3 regions of the Ensifer sp. EB106-03-01-XG145 genome follow, and region 2 is predicted to be linked to each of the others. Evidence: predicted binding sites of a transcription regulator. Region 2 holds the regulator's gene; each other region holds the start of a gene.
The links. The regulator PhoB, encoded in region 2, activates phosphate uptake and scavenging genes when phosphate is short. The targets are predictions, from matches to a motif close to TGTCATNNANCTGTCAT.

Region 1 (4,176 bases), on a different contig from region 2:
TCGGCGTGGGACTTGAAGAACCGGTCGGTGGAGAAGCGGTCTCCAAACATCATGTCGTGCTGCAGGAAGCGATAGTCACGCAAGAGAGCCGGCACCTTCGGCTGGCGCGACCACTCGGCGACTTCCTTGCCGTTCCTGCGGATCAGCATGTAGCGGTCGACGACCCGGTATTGGTCATGAACCTTGCCGAGGAACCCGGTGTAATAGGGGTGCTCGTAGCCGGACTGCTTGAGGATCTGGTAGGAGAGGAAGGCCGGGCTGATCGTGCCGACGTTCTTTCTCGGGCCTGTTTTGTTCGACCAGACGACGAGCGGCGTTTCGTGCTGCGCCTTCATCTGGTCCTTCGAGCCCTTGCGCTCCGCCGTGACGCCCTTCATGAAGCCGGTGCTGGTATAGACCGTGTTGAGCGGCGGCAGGTGGTCGCCGAACAGCACGATGATCGTTTCGCGATCGCGCTTCTTTGCCCAGTCCATCAGCTTCTTCAGGCTCTCGTCGGCTTCCTTGATGCCTTGAGCATAGGTTTCCAGCACCTGCCGGTCGCTTTCGGGCAGGTTGCCTTCGACCTTGATGGTGTTCTTGGCATAGCGGTTTGCCTCATAGGGGCCATGGCCCTGCAGTGTCACCGCAAAGAAGAAGAACGGATCGTCCATGGCGTCGGCCTGGCGGATGATCTCATGCGTCAGCGACTCGTCCGAGGCAAAGATGCCGCGCTTCTGCATCGGCGGCATGTTCTCTTCCGACTTGAAGGTGTCGAAACCGAAGGCCTTGTAGACGGCGGTACGGTTCCAGAACCAGCTCTGGAAGGGATGGATGGCGCGCGAGACATAGCCTTCGCCACGGAAGAAGGTAGCGAGCGACGGGATCGGGTTGCGGATGTACTGCTGGTACGGAATGCTGCCATAGGGCAGGAAGGCGTTGGAGAAGCCGGTCAGCGCCTCGAACTCGACATTGGCGGTCATGCCGCCGAATTCCGGCGAGAAGACGTTGCCCGACTGCATCTCGCGGATCGTCGGCATCGGATCGGGCGAGAGCTTGACGTTGGGCAGGCGGGTCGGATCCCAGAAGGATTCGCTCATCAGCACGATGACGTCGGGCTTGCCGCGGTGCGAGGTGCCAGCCGGAAGCGGCTTCACCGGAATGCGATCGATGGCGTCGGCCATGTAGCCAGCGGGCGCGCTGACATTGGCCATCGGCAGGTTGATGGCGAAGGCAAGCGCAAAGCCGTTGTGCTTATAGTTCTCGGTCTGGTCCCACATGATGGGGATGACCTTCAGGCGATCACGGATCCAGGAGAACTGGTTGTAATCCATGATGTGCCAGAAGGCGAAGAGCAGCGGCAGCGCAAAGGCCGCACGAGCGATGCGCTCGCGGCGCGTCAGCTTGGGGAAATTGCGCCAGGCGTAGCGCAGCAAGAGGCCGATGGCGGCAACGGCGGCGATGAGGCCGACGACGATGCCGACGGCGGTCCAGGGGCGGTCCTTCACCAGCACCGGCATCAATTCCATGATCTGGCGGCCGAACAGGAAATCGGTCGGATAAAGCGGATCGGACAGGAAGACCTGCTTCTGCTGGCAGACGACGGCGGGTATGATGGCGAGGGGCGCAATCACCACGGCCGACTTATGTTCGCGACCGAAAATGCCGTCGACGGCCAGCAGCATCAGGAAGAATGCACCGACAGTCGTCAGCGCCGGGCGCGTCGGGTCGAGCATATAGGCGAGCGTATCGGCCATCGACTGGCGCACGATCAGCTCGACGGCGAAGACGAGAGCGGCTGCGACGAAAAGGGAGAACAATGCGCTGCGGGTGGCCGCAAGCGTCTTGGCGTGCCGTGCGGTGAAGCCGGGTCTATCGACATAGACGCGCGAACCTCTCGCGACAGCGGAATCGATACTAGCCAACATGTTCTCCAGTTTCATAAATGTGTCGTGTAACTGTCATACGCCCGTCATTTTGAACAGGGGATGAATGGTTTCTTAACGGGGTTTGGGAACAGCTTTTCGTCGCGTGAGGGCGCTGCAACGGCCCTTCATAAGAACCGGGAAAGACAGAATTTTTCGGTTTTTTTCGCGGAGCGGCGATTGCCTGTGGGTATTTTCCTGCGGATTGCGCTAAAGAACATTGCGAAAGTCAGACGCAATCGCTCAGAACAGACCGACAGGCCCGCTCATGACCGCTCACAAGATCGCCCCCTCGCTCCTGCGCATCGCAATCGCCCAGCTCAATCCGACGGTGGGCGACATCGCCGGAAACCTGGCCAAGGCGCGTGAGGCGCGTGCCGATGCGGGGCGCCAGGGCGCCGATCTCCTGCTTTTGACGGAGCTGTTCATTTCCGGCTATCCGCCCGAAGATCTCGTGCTGAAGCCGGCATTCCTGAAGGCCTGCCTCCAGGCGGTCGAGAAGCTCGCGAGCGACACGGCGGACGGCGGCCCGGGCGTCATCATCGGCTTCCCGCGCCAGGCCAAGACCGGCCGGCACAATTCGGTGGCCGTGCTTGACGATGGCAAGGTGATCGCGTTCCGCGACAAGGTCGATCTGCCGAACTATGGCGAGTTCGACGAGAAGCGCGTCTTCGACCAGGGCGAGATGCCGGGCCCGGTGAATTTCCGCGGCGTGCGCATCGGCATTCCGATCTGCGAGGACATCTGGGGCGATCTCGGCGTTTGCGAGACACTGGCGGAAAGCGGCGCGGAAATCCTGCTGTCGCCGAACGGCTCGCCTTATTTTCGCGGCAAGGTGGATGTGCGCCAACAGGTGGTCCTCAAGCAGGTGCTCGAGACCGGCCTGCCGATGATCTATGCCAACCAGCTCGGCGGCCAGGACGAACTGGTATTCGACGGCGCAAGCTTCGCCTTCAACACCGACAAGTCTCTCGCCTTCCAGATGAGCCAGTTCGAAGAGGCGATTTCGATCGTCGAATGGAAGAAGGGCGAAAGCGGCTGGCATTGCGAAAGCGGGCTGCAGTCGCGCCTGCCGGAGCGCGAGGAGGCGGACTACCGCGCCTGCATGCTCGGCTTCCGTGACTATGTGAACAAGAACGGCTTCAAGAACGTCGTACTCGGCCTTTCCGGCGGTATCGATTCCGCGATCTGCGCGGCGCTGGCGGTCGATGCGCTCGGCGAGGAGCGGGTGCGCACCGTCATGCTGCCCTATCGCTACACCTCGCAGGAATCGCTGAAGGACGCCAAGGAATGTGCCGCAGCGCTCGGCTGCCGCTACGATATCGTGCCGATCTCCGAGCCGGTCGAAGGGTTCTTGAGCGCGCTCTCCGATATGTTCGAGGGGACCGAATCCGGCATCACCGAGGAGAACCTGCAGAGCCGTACCCGCGGCACCATCCTGATGGCGATCTCCAACAAGTTCGGCTCGATGGTGGTGACGACCGGCAACAAGTCGGAAATGTCGGTCGGCTATGCCACGCTCTATGGCGACATGAACGGCGGCTTCAACCCGATCAAGGACCTCTACAAGATGGAGGTCTATGCCATCTCGCGCTGGCGCAACACCACGGTTCCGCCGGGCGCGCTTGGACCCTCCGGCGTCGTCATTCCCCCAAATATTATCGACAAGGCGCCCTCGGCTGAATTGCGTCCCAACCAGACGGACCAGGATTCGTTGCCGCCCTATCCGGTGCTCGACGACATTCTCGAATGCCTGGTGGAAAAGGAAATGGGGACGGACGAGATCGTCGCCCGCGGCCATGACGAGGCGACGGTTCACCGGGTCGAACACCTGCTCTACATCGCCGAATACAAGCGGCGGCAATCGGCGCCGGGCGTCAAGATCACCAAGAAGAATTTTGGCCGCGACCGGCGTTACCCGATCACCAACCGCTTCCGCGATCGAGGGTAGCCGATGAGCGCGTTCGGCCAAGGGCGGGACGGCAAGGAAAGCTGTCCGGAGTTCACGGACGAGGAAATCCGGCTGATCCGGCTGTGGTCGCTGAGCGACGTTTCTGCTGGCCGGCAGCTCTCGGCGCAGATCGCCTATTTCGCGACACCGGCGCCTTCGGCATCTATGGTCTTGCAAGCGGCAGTATCGCCATCGTCGGCGTGGCCTTCGTCTGCATCCTGCTGCTGTTGGCCTGGGGCGTCGTCTCGACCTGGCGGGACCAACGCAATTCCAATTTGATGCAGTCGATCTGCGCCAAGGTCTCGGCGACGTTGCCGGCCGGCG
Region 2 (4,176 bases):
ATCGGGATAGCGATCCTTCAGCGAAGCAAGACCCTGGCGGAAGACGAGCGCGACGTCGCGCACATGGGCGAGGAAGCCATCAGCGAGGATGACGTCGAGCACGGCGTTGCCGACGGCCATCGCCAGCGGATTGCCGCCATAGGTCGAGCCATGCGTGCCCGCCACCATGCCGGCGGCCGCCTCTTCCGTCGCCAGGCAAGCGCCGAGCGGGAAGCCGCCACCGATACCCTTGGCAACGGCCATGATATCCGGGCGGATGCCCGTCCACTCATGGGCGAAAAGCTTGCCGGTGCGGCCGACGCCGGTCTGAACCTCGTCGAGGATCAGGAGCAGGCCGAATTCGTCGCAGAGGGCGCGCAGTTCCTGCATGAATTCCTTGGTCGCGGGACGGATGCCGCCCTCGCCCTGGATCGGCTCGATCAGGATCGCGGCGGTCTCCTCGGTGATCGCATTCTTGACGGCTGCGAGGTCGCCGAACGGAACCTGGTAGAACCCTGGGGCCTTTGGCCCGAAACCTTCAATGTACTTTTGCTGACCACCGGCCGCGATCGTCGCGATCGTGCGGCCGTGGAAGGCGCCCTCGAAGGTGATGATGTGAAACTTCTCCGGCTGGCCTTTGGCGAAGTGGTAGCGCCGCGCCGTCTTGATCGCGCATTCCAGCGCTTCCGCACCGGAATTGGTGAAGAAGACCCGATCAGCAAAGGTTACGGCGGCCAGGCGGCGTCCAAGACTTTCCTGACCGGGAACCTCGTAAAGGTTGGAAAGGTGCCAAACCTTCTCGGCCTGCGCCTTCAGCGCCTCGACGAGATGCGGATGCGCATGGCCGAGCGAGTTCACGGCAACGCCGGCAGCGAAGTCGAGATAGCGCGAGCCGTCTTCGGCGATCAGCCAGACGCCCTCTCCTCGCTCGAAACGCAACGGCGCGCGCATGTAGGTATCGTAAAGCGGCGTGGTTGCAGTCATGCGAGGCTCTCCTTCACTCCAATCGGCATCGGTCCCGCTGCTTCATGCGGCCCGATAAAAATCAAAAATGCCGCCTTTCGGCGGCGCAGGCACTATTCCTATTTCGCACTGCAATGTCAACAAAACCAAGCCTTGCAGCGCGGTAACGAGATCCATTTCCCTGCGACGAAAAAATCGGCCGGAAGGGCTTGCAAAAATGCAACGCTGATCGAGCAAGTTGGGGAAAACTACGAATTCGATTCGGCGTGATTCCCCGGACTCTTGCCACGGAGTCCGGCGGTCAGTACGTTAACATTCAATTACTAGACGCATGCGGCGGACCTAGTCACCAAAAGAGTTATCGCGTTTGCAACCTCGAGATTCAACCGGGGTGCGGTGAGGGATTCTGCCATCCCCAACGCTGAGAACGGAGAGTGCAGAAATGAACTGGACTGACGAGCGGGTGGAGAAACTGAAGAAGCTTTGGTCCGAGGGCCTGAGCGCAAGCCAGATCGCGGCACAGCTCGGCGGCGTCAGCCGTAACGCTGTCATCGGCAAGGTTCATCGCCTGAGCCTTCCCGGCCGCGCCAAAGCCGGCGGCAGCACCACTGCGGCAGCCCGCCCGAAGCGGCCGACCTCGGCGCCGCGCGCTCCGAACTACGCCTCGCGCGTTTCGACCCGCACCGTTGCCCGTCCGTCCGGCGCCACCGTCCTCAAGGAAGAGATCGAAGTCGATCTCGTTGCCGAGCAGGATTTCAGCATCCAGACCGACGTGGTCGTGCCGATGTCGCGCCGCCTCGAGCTGACCCAGCTCACCGAACGCACCTGCAAGTGGCCGATCGGCGACCCGCTGAAGGAAGAGTTCCACTTCTGCGGCAACGATTCCCCGGAAGCTTCGCCCTATTGCAGCTTCCATGCGCGGCTTGCCTACCAGCCATCCGCCGAGCGCCGTCGGATGCGCTAAGGATCCGCACAGGACCAAAACGAAAGGGGCCGATCGGCCCCTTTTTTATTGACTTCTGTTTGCCCTTCTCAGCTTTCGAGCGAGTAGCCGGCGCCGCGCACGGTGCGGATGACATCAGGCATGGTCGAGAAGTTCAGCGCCTTGCGCAGGCGGCCGACATGCACGTCGACGGTCCGCTCGTCGACATAGATGTCGTGGCCCCAGACGCCGTCCAGCAACTGCGAGCGCGAGAAGACACGGCCCGGAGAGGACATCAGGAACTCCAGCAGGCGGAACTCCGTCGGCCCCAGGCGAACTTCGCGGCTGCGACGATGGACGCGATGGGTTTCCCGGTCGAGCTCGATGTCGCCGCAGCGCAGCAGCGTCGAGAGAACTTCGGGCTTCGCCCGACGGAGCATCGCCTTGACGCGGGCCATCAGCTCCGGCGTGGAGAAGGGCTTGACCACATAGTCGTCGGCCCCGGTCGCGAGACCGCGAACGCGCTCGCTTTCCTCGCCGCGCGCCGTCAGCATGATGATCGGCAGCCGCTCCGTCTCCGGGCGCTGGCGCAACCTACGGCAAAGCTCGATGCCGGAGACGCCCGGCAACATCCAGTCGAGGATCAGAAGGTCGGGCAGGCGTTCCTGTAGCCGGATCTCCGCCTCGTCACCCCTGAGGATCGTATCGACGTCGAAGCCTTCAGCTTCCAGATTGTAACGCAGCAGGACGCTCAGCGCCTCTTCGTCTTCGACCACGGCGATTTTTGGCAACATCAGATAACGTCTCCTTACCGCGAGCGCCGCGCGGGTCCAGCGGACCGGCCGGCACTCAGACACTCTAAATCTGGAGCACCCCCGCCAATTTCAAAGGCGGTGCGAAAAGCCGCATGCTTCAGATGCAGGAATTCGGGGCCGCGACCGAAGCCGCGACCGGATGATATTCATGGGGCATGCATTGCGAACGGCGCGTTTAACGCCAGAGCGGGATGAGGAAAAGTGTATGCGGTTGTCCCCCGCATCCCGCTCCAACCTTCTAGTCGTTGACCGAGCCCAACGTCGACGTGTTGTCATCCTTCGGGCGCTCGCCCTCCGGCTGGGCACCCGTCGCCATGTAATAGATCGTCTCGGCGATGTTGGTCGCGTGGTCGCCAATACGCTCGATGTTCTTGGCACAGAACAAAAGATGCGTGCAGGGCGTGATGTTGCGCGGATCTTCCATCATGTAGGTGAGCAGCTCGCGGAACAGCGAGGTGTAGATCGCGTCGATCTCCTCGTCGCGTTCGCGAATGCTGTTGGCCTTCTCCGGCGAGCGCGAGGCATAGACGTCGAGCACTTCCTTGAGCTGCACCAGAGCGAGCTCGGCGAGGTGCTCGAGACCGCGGGCGAGCTTGCGCGGGATGCCGGAGCCGGCGACCGCGATCACGCGCTTGGCGGTGTTCTTGCCGAGGTCGCCGACACGCTCCAGGTCGGAGGCAATGCGGATCGATCCCATGATCTCGCGAAGGTCGGCGGCGACAGGCTGGCGCTTGGCGATCGTCACGATCGCCTTCTCGCCGATCTGACGCTCGGCATCATCGAGAACGGTGTCGTCCGAGATTACCTTCTGCGCCAGCGCCAGGTCGGAATTGACCAGGGCGCGGACGGATTCGGCGACCATCTGCTCGGCGAGACCGCCCATTTCCGAGATGCGGCGCGTCAGGTACTTCAGTTCTTCGTCATAGGCGGACATGATATGCATGGACATGATCGTCGATCCTTACGGGCGCTTTCCAGTGACTGTTGCAGCCGTGATGGGCCTCAGCCGAAGCGGCCCATGATGTAATCCTGGGTGCGCTGGTCATCCGGGTTGGTGAACATCTTGTCGGTGTCGTTCTCCTCGACGAGATTGCCGAGGTGGAACATGGCGGTGCGCTGCGACACGCGGGCGGCCTGCTGCATCGAGTGGGTCACGATGACGATCGTGAAGTTCGTGCGCAGTTCGTGGATGAGTTCCTCGACCTTGGCGGTCGCGATCGGGTCGAGTGCCGAGCAGGGCTCGTCCATCAGGATAACTTCCGGGCTGACGGCAACAGCGCGTGCGATGCAAAGGCGCTGCTGCTGACCACCGGAAAGGCCGGTACCCGGCTCCTGCAGGCGGTCCTTCACCTCGTTCCATAAACCTGCCTTCTGCAGGCTGGTCTCGACCACCTCGTCAAAGTCCGCCTTGGTGCGGGCAAGTCCGTGGATGCGCGGACCGTAGGCGACGTTGTCGTAGATCGACTTCGGGAACGGGTTCGGCTTCTGGAAGACCAT
Region 3 (4,176 bases), 410 kb from region 2:
CGGGAAGAGATCGCGATAGGAGGGGTTCGGCCGCCCATCCATGCCTGCCTTGTACGGCATCAGCACCGTCAGCGATCCGTCGAAGCGGCCGACGGCGCCGGTCACCAGCGGTATGCCGACCGCGGCTGCCGTATCGGCTGCGAGATAGCGTGTGTCGAAATTGTCCGAGCCGTCGATCACCAGGTGATATTGCCGGAACAGCGCATCGGCATTGTCGGGGTTGAGCCGCAGCCTGTGTTCGTCGACGCTGACATGCGGGTTGAGTGAACCGATCGCTTCGGCTGCCCTTTCGACCTTGGCGCGATCGATGTCCTCGGTGCGGTGAATGATCTGCCGCTGGAGGTTCGAGAGCGCAACGATGTCGTCGTCGACGACGCCGATCCGGCCGATGCCAGCGGCCGCGAGATAGACGAGCACCGGGGCGCCGAGCCCGCCGGCGCCGATCACCAGCACACGTGCCGCTTTGAGTTTTTGCTGCCCCGCGCCGCCGATTTCCGGCAGCACGATATGGCGGGCGTAGCGGGCGATCTCCGATTGGTCGAGCTTGTTCTCACCGGTCATGCAACATCCTCCTCATCCGGGCGGCCGATCGATTCTCAAGCGAGAGCGGATGCGGGCGGAAAACCGCACACACTTTTCCTCATCCGCTCTTGCTTATCCCGTAACGCTCCCGTGCGAAACGGTCAGGAAGCGACCGCGTTCGCCAAGCGCCTCGAACATGGCCTGGTCGGTACCGGTCATGAAGGCCTGGCCGCCAAGACCATCGACGAGGTCGAACAGCGCCGCACGCCGGTTGACGTCGAGATGCGCGGCGATCTCGTCAAGCAACAGGATCGGCGCGTGGCCAGTCATGTCGCCGACGAGGCGCGCATGCGCCAGCACCAGTCCGACGAGCAGCGCCTTCTGCTCGCCGGTCGAGCAGCGTGCGGCTTCCATGTCCTTGTCCCGATGACGCACCAGCAGGTCGCTTCGGTGCGGTCCATCGAGCGTCCGGCCCGCCGCTGCGTCGCGCGGCCGTCCGTCGCGCAGCATTGTCAGATATTGCTCTTCGAGATCATAGGCCGGGCGATGACCCTCGTCGTCGAGAAAGCCGGACAGCGCCAGGCGGGCGGACGGAAAAACGCTGTCATCGACATTCCGCTCGACGAGCGCGGTCAAGAGGCCGAGCATTTCCTGCCTTGCCAGCGCCATGGAGACGCCGAGACCGGCCATCTCTCGCTCAATCGCCGTCAGCCAGGACGGATCCGGGCGAAACTCGCCGAGCAGCCGGTTGCGGCTGCGCATCGCCCGATCGAATTCGCTGGCGCGTCGGCCATGCTCCGGATCGAGCGAAAGCACCAGCCGATCGAGGAACCGCCGCCGGTCGGCCGAAGGCCCGGTGAAGAGCCCGTCCATCGATGGCGTCAGCCAGAGAACGCGCAGGTGATCCGTCAGTTCGTCGACGGTTGATGCCGGCGTTCCGTTGAGCCGCAGCCGCCGGGATTGGCCCTCGGTTACCCCGGCGGTGCCGGTGCCGATTTCGACCGGCCCCTCCATGCCCTCGACCTCCGCAAAGACGGAAAACCCGTCGCTCGCGCCGACACGGGTGACGTCGGCATAGGCCGCGCGCCTCAAGCCCCGTCCTGGTGAGAGGAAGGAAACCGCTTCCATCAAATTGGTCTTGCCGGCGCCGTTCTCTCCCGTCAGCACCACATGGCGCTGGTCGAGCTCCAGCGAGAGAGCCGCATAATTGCGGAACTCCGTGAGCTTCAAGCGGTTGAGAAAGACCTTGTGGGGCATGGGCAAACCGGATTCGACGTTGGGCGCCAGCTACAGCGCCGCGCGTCTTATGAGACGCGCAAAGGTCGCTGTAGCACTTTGAATTGCTGCATGTCTTCGTCCTTAAATCGAGGTCGATTTAAGGAGACATGCAGTAGGACGAAAGCGTTGGCCAAGGCAAGGCGAAATGGCCAGCGCGTCGATATCGCCTGGGATAGGTCGATATCGGCAGGGGATAGGCGACAAACCCCTTGAATCAGGTGCTTTTCTTGAGCGCCTCGGTCAAATATGACAGTTTCATGACAATCCACGGATGGATATATTTGTAATGCTGGCTTGGTTCCGCAAACTGCTTCCCCGCGAAGACCGCTTCTTCGACCTTTTCGCAAAACACGCGCTCTCCGTTGTCGGTGCCGCCGAAGCGCTCGACAGGCTGCTTGCCGGTGGCGACGACATGGAGAAACAGTGCGACCGGATCGTCGCGCTTGAGGATGAAGCGGATCATATTACTGGCGAGGTGCTCCTGGCGGTGCGCCGGTCCTTCATCACGCCCTTCGACCGCGGCGACATCAAGGACCTGATCCAGTCGATGGACGATGCCATCGACATGATGCACAAGACGGTCAAGACGATCCGGCTCTACGAGCAGAAGACATTCGACCCGGGCATGCGCGAGATGGCGACGATCATCGTCCAGGCCGCGCATCTGATCGGCGAGGCCATTCCGTTGCTCGACCGTATCGGAGCCAATCACAATCGCCTCATCGCCATCGCCGAGGACGTTACCCGCATCGAGGGGCGTGCCGATGAATTGCACGACCTCGGCCTCAAGGATCTCTTCCGCCGCCACGGCGCCAGCAACCCGATGGCCTATATCATCGGCAGCGAGATCTATGGCGAGCTCGAAAAGGTGATCGACCGCTTCGAGGACGTCGCCAATGAAATCAGCGGCATCGTGATCGAGAACGTCTGATGGATGCGACGCTCGCCTTTCCGTTGCTCGTCGGGCTGATTGGCATCGCGCTGTTCTTCGACTTCCTGAACGGCCTGCACGATGCCGCCAACTCGATTGCGACGATCGTCTCGACGCGGGTGCTCAGACCGCAATATGCGGTCTTGTGGGCGGCATTCTTCAACTTCATCGCCTTCCTGTTCTTTGGCCTGCATGTGGCCGAGACGCTCGGCAAGGGCATCATCGATCCCGGCATCGTCACGCCGCTGGTGATCTTTTCGGCCCTCATGGGGGCGATCGTCTGGAACATCGTCACCTGGCTCTTCGGCATTCCGTCGAGTTCGTCGCATGCGCTGATCGGCGGCCTCGTCGGTGCCGGCCTTGCCAGCACCGGCTTTAGTTCCATCGTCTGGACCGGTCTTCTGAAGACCGTCGGCGCCATCTTCATGTCGCCGGCGATAGGCTTCTTCCTGGCCTTGCTCCTGGTGTTGATCGTCTCCTGGATTTTCGTGCGGCAGACGCCCTTTGCCGTCGACCGCACCTTCCGCGTGATGCAGTTCGTTTCCGCCTCGCTCTATTCGCTCGGCCACGGCGGCAATGACGCGCAGAAGACCATGGGCATCATTGCCGTTCTGCTCTTCTCGCAGGGCTATCTCGGTTCGGAGTTCTACGTGCCCTTCTGGGTGGTCATAACCTGCCAGGCGGCAATCGCGCTCGGCACGCTGTTCGGCGGCTGGCGCATCGTGCACACCATGGGCTCGAAGATTACCAGGCTCAATCCTATGCAGGGCTTCTGCGCCGAAACCGGCGGGGCGATCACGCTCTTTGCCGCCACCTGGCTCGGCATTCCCGTCTCGACGACGCACACCATCACCGGTGCGATCATCGGCGTCGGTGCGGCGCGGCGCGTCTCGGCGGTCCGCTGGGGGCTTGCCGGCAATATCGTGATTGCCTGGTTCATCACCATGCCGGCCGCGGCGGCGATTTCGGCGCTCGCCTATTTCCTGATCGATCTGATCTTCTGATCGAAGCGAACAGCGTCTCCCGCTTCAATCGGCGGGAGACGTGCATCATTTCTCGATCCGAGGCGCGGGGCTGTCCCGCCCGCCCTGATGCAAGGTCAGGCTCCCGGCGCGGGTGCCGGTTACGGTGAAGCTGATCTGCGCATCGATAAGCTTCGCAAAGAAACGGTGTTCGGCCTCCGGAAAGATTTCGATCCGATCCTGTCCCGTTGCCTGGGCAAACAGCCGATCTCCATCGCGAAAGATCGTCAGCTCGAAGCTGGGGGCCAGCCGATAGGTGCCGACATAGGCGTCATAGCTCGTCGGATCGACGGTTATCGCAGTGCGCCTGACATTTGCCGGCGCAAGCGGAGCGTTGCGGTTGAGCAGGTGTTGGCCGATATCGTCCACGCCGACCTCGGTCGACGCATTGGAGAGGGCGACGACGCCGATACCGGTCGACGG

Region 1: the regulator PhoB is predicted to act here: its motif matches at 1,925-1,941, upstream of AC3WWH_RS22280 (LTA synthase family protein).
Region 3: the regulator PhoB is predicted to act here: its motif matches at 2,047-2,063, upstream of AC3WWH_RS00270 (DUF47 family protein).

Annotation. Positions count from the first base shown of each region.
Region 1 covers NZ_JBYTEC010000010.1:72,397-76,572, forward strand. The annotation lists gene AC3WWH_RS22280 (LTA synthase family protein) at 1-1,901, opposite strand, end outside; gene AC3WWH_RS22285 (NAD+ synthase) at 2,170-3,852, shown strand; gene AC3WWH_RS22290 (hypothetical protein) at 3,936-4,176, shown strand, end outside.
Region 2 covers NZ_JBYTEC010000001.1:465,731-469,906, reverse strand. The annotation lists gene AC3WWH_RS02325 (aspartate aminotransferase family protein) at 1-963, opposite strand, end outside; gene AC3WWH_RS02320 (GcrA family cell cycle regulator) at 1,385-1,906, shown strand; gene phoB (phosphate regulon transcriptional regulator PhoB) at 1,975-2,658, opposite strand; gene phoU (phosphate signaling complex protein PhoU) at 2,918-3,631, opposite strand; gene pstB (phosphate ABC transporter ATP-binding protein PstB) at 3,682-4,176, opposite strand, start outside.
Region 3 covers NZ_JBYTEC010000001.1:51,043-55,218, forward strand. The annotation lists gene AC3WWH_RS00260 (molybdopterin-synthase adenylyltransferase MoeB) at 1-561, opposite strand, end outside; gene recF (DNA replication/repair protein RecF) at 655-1,779, opposite strand; gene AC3WWH_RS00270 (DUF47 family protein) at 2,087-2,731, shown strand; gene AC3WWH_RS00275 (inorganic phosphate transporter) at 2,731-3,735, shown strand; gene AC3WWH_RS00280 (serine hydrolase) at 3,781-4,176, opposite strand, start outside.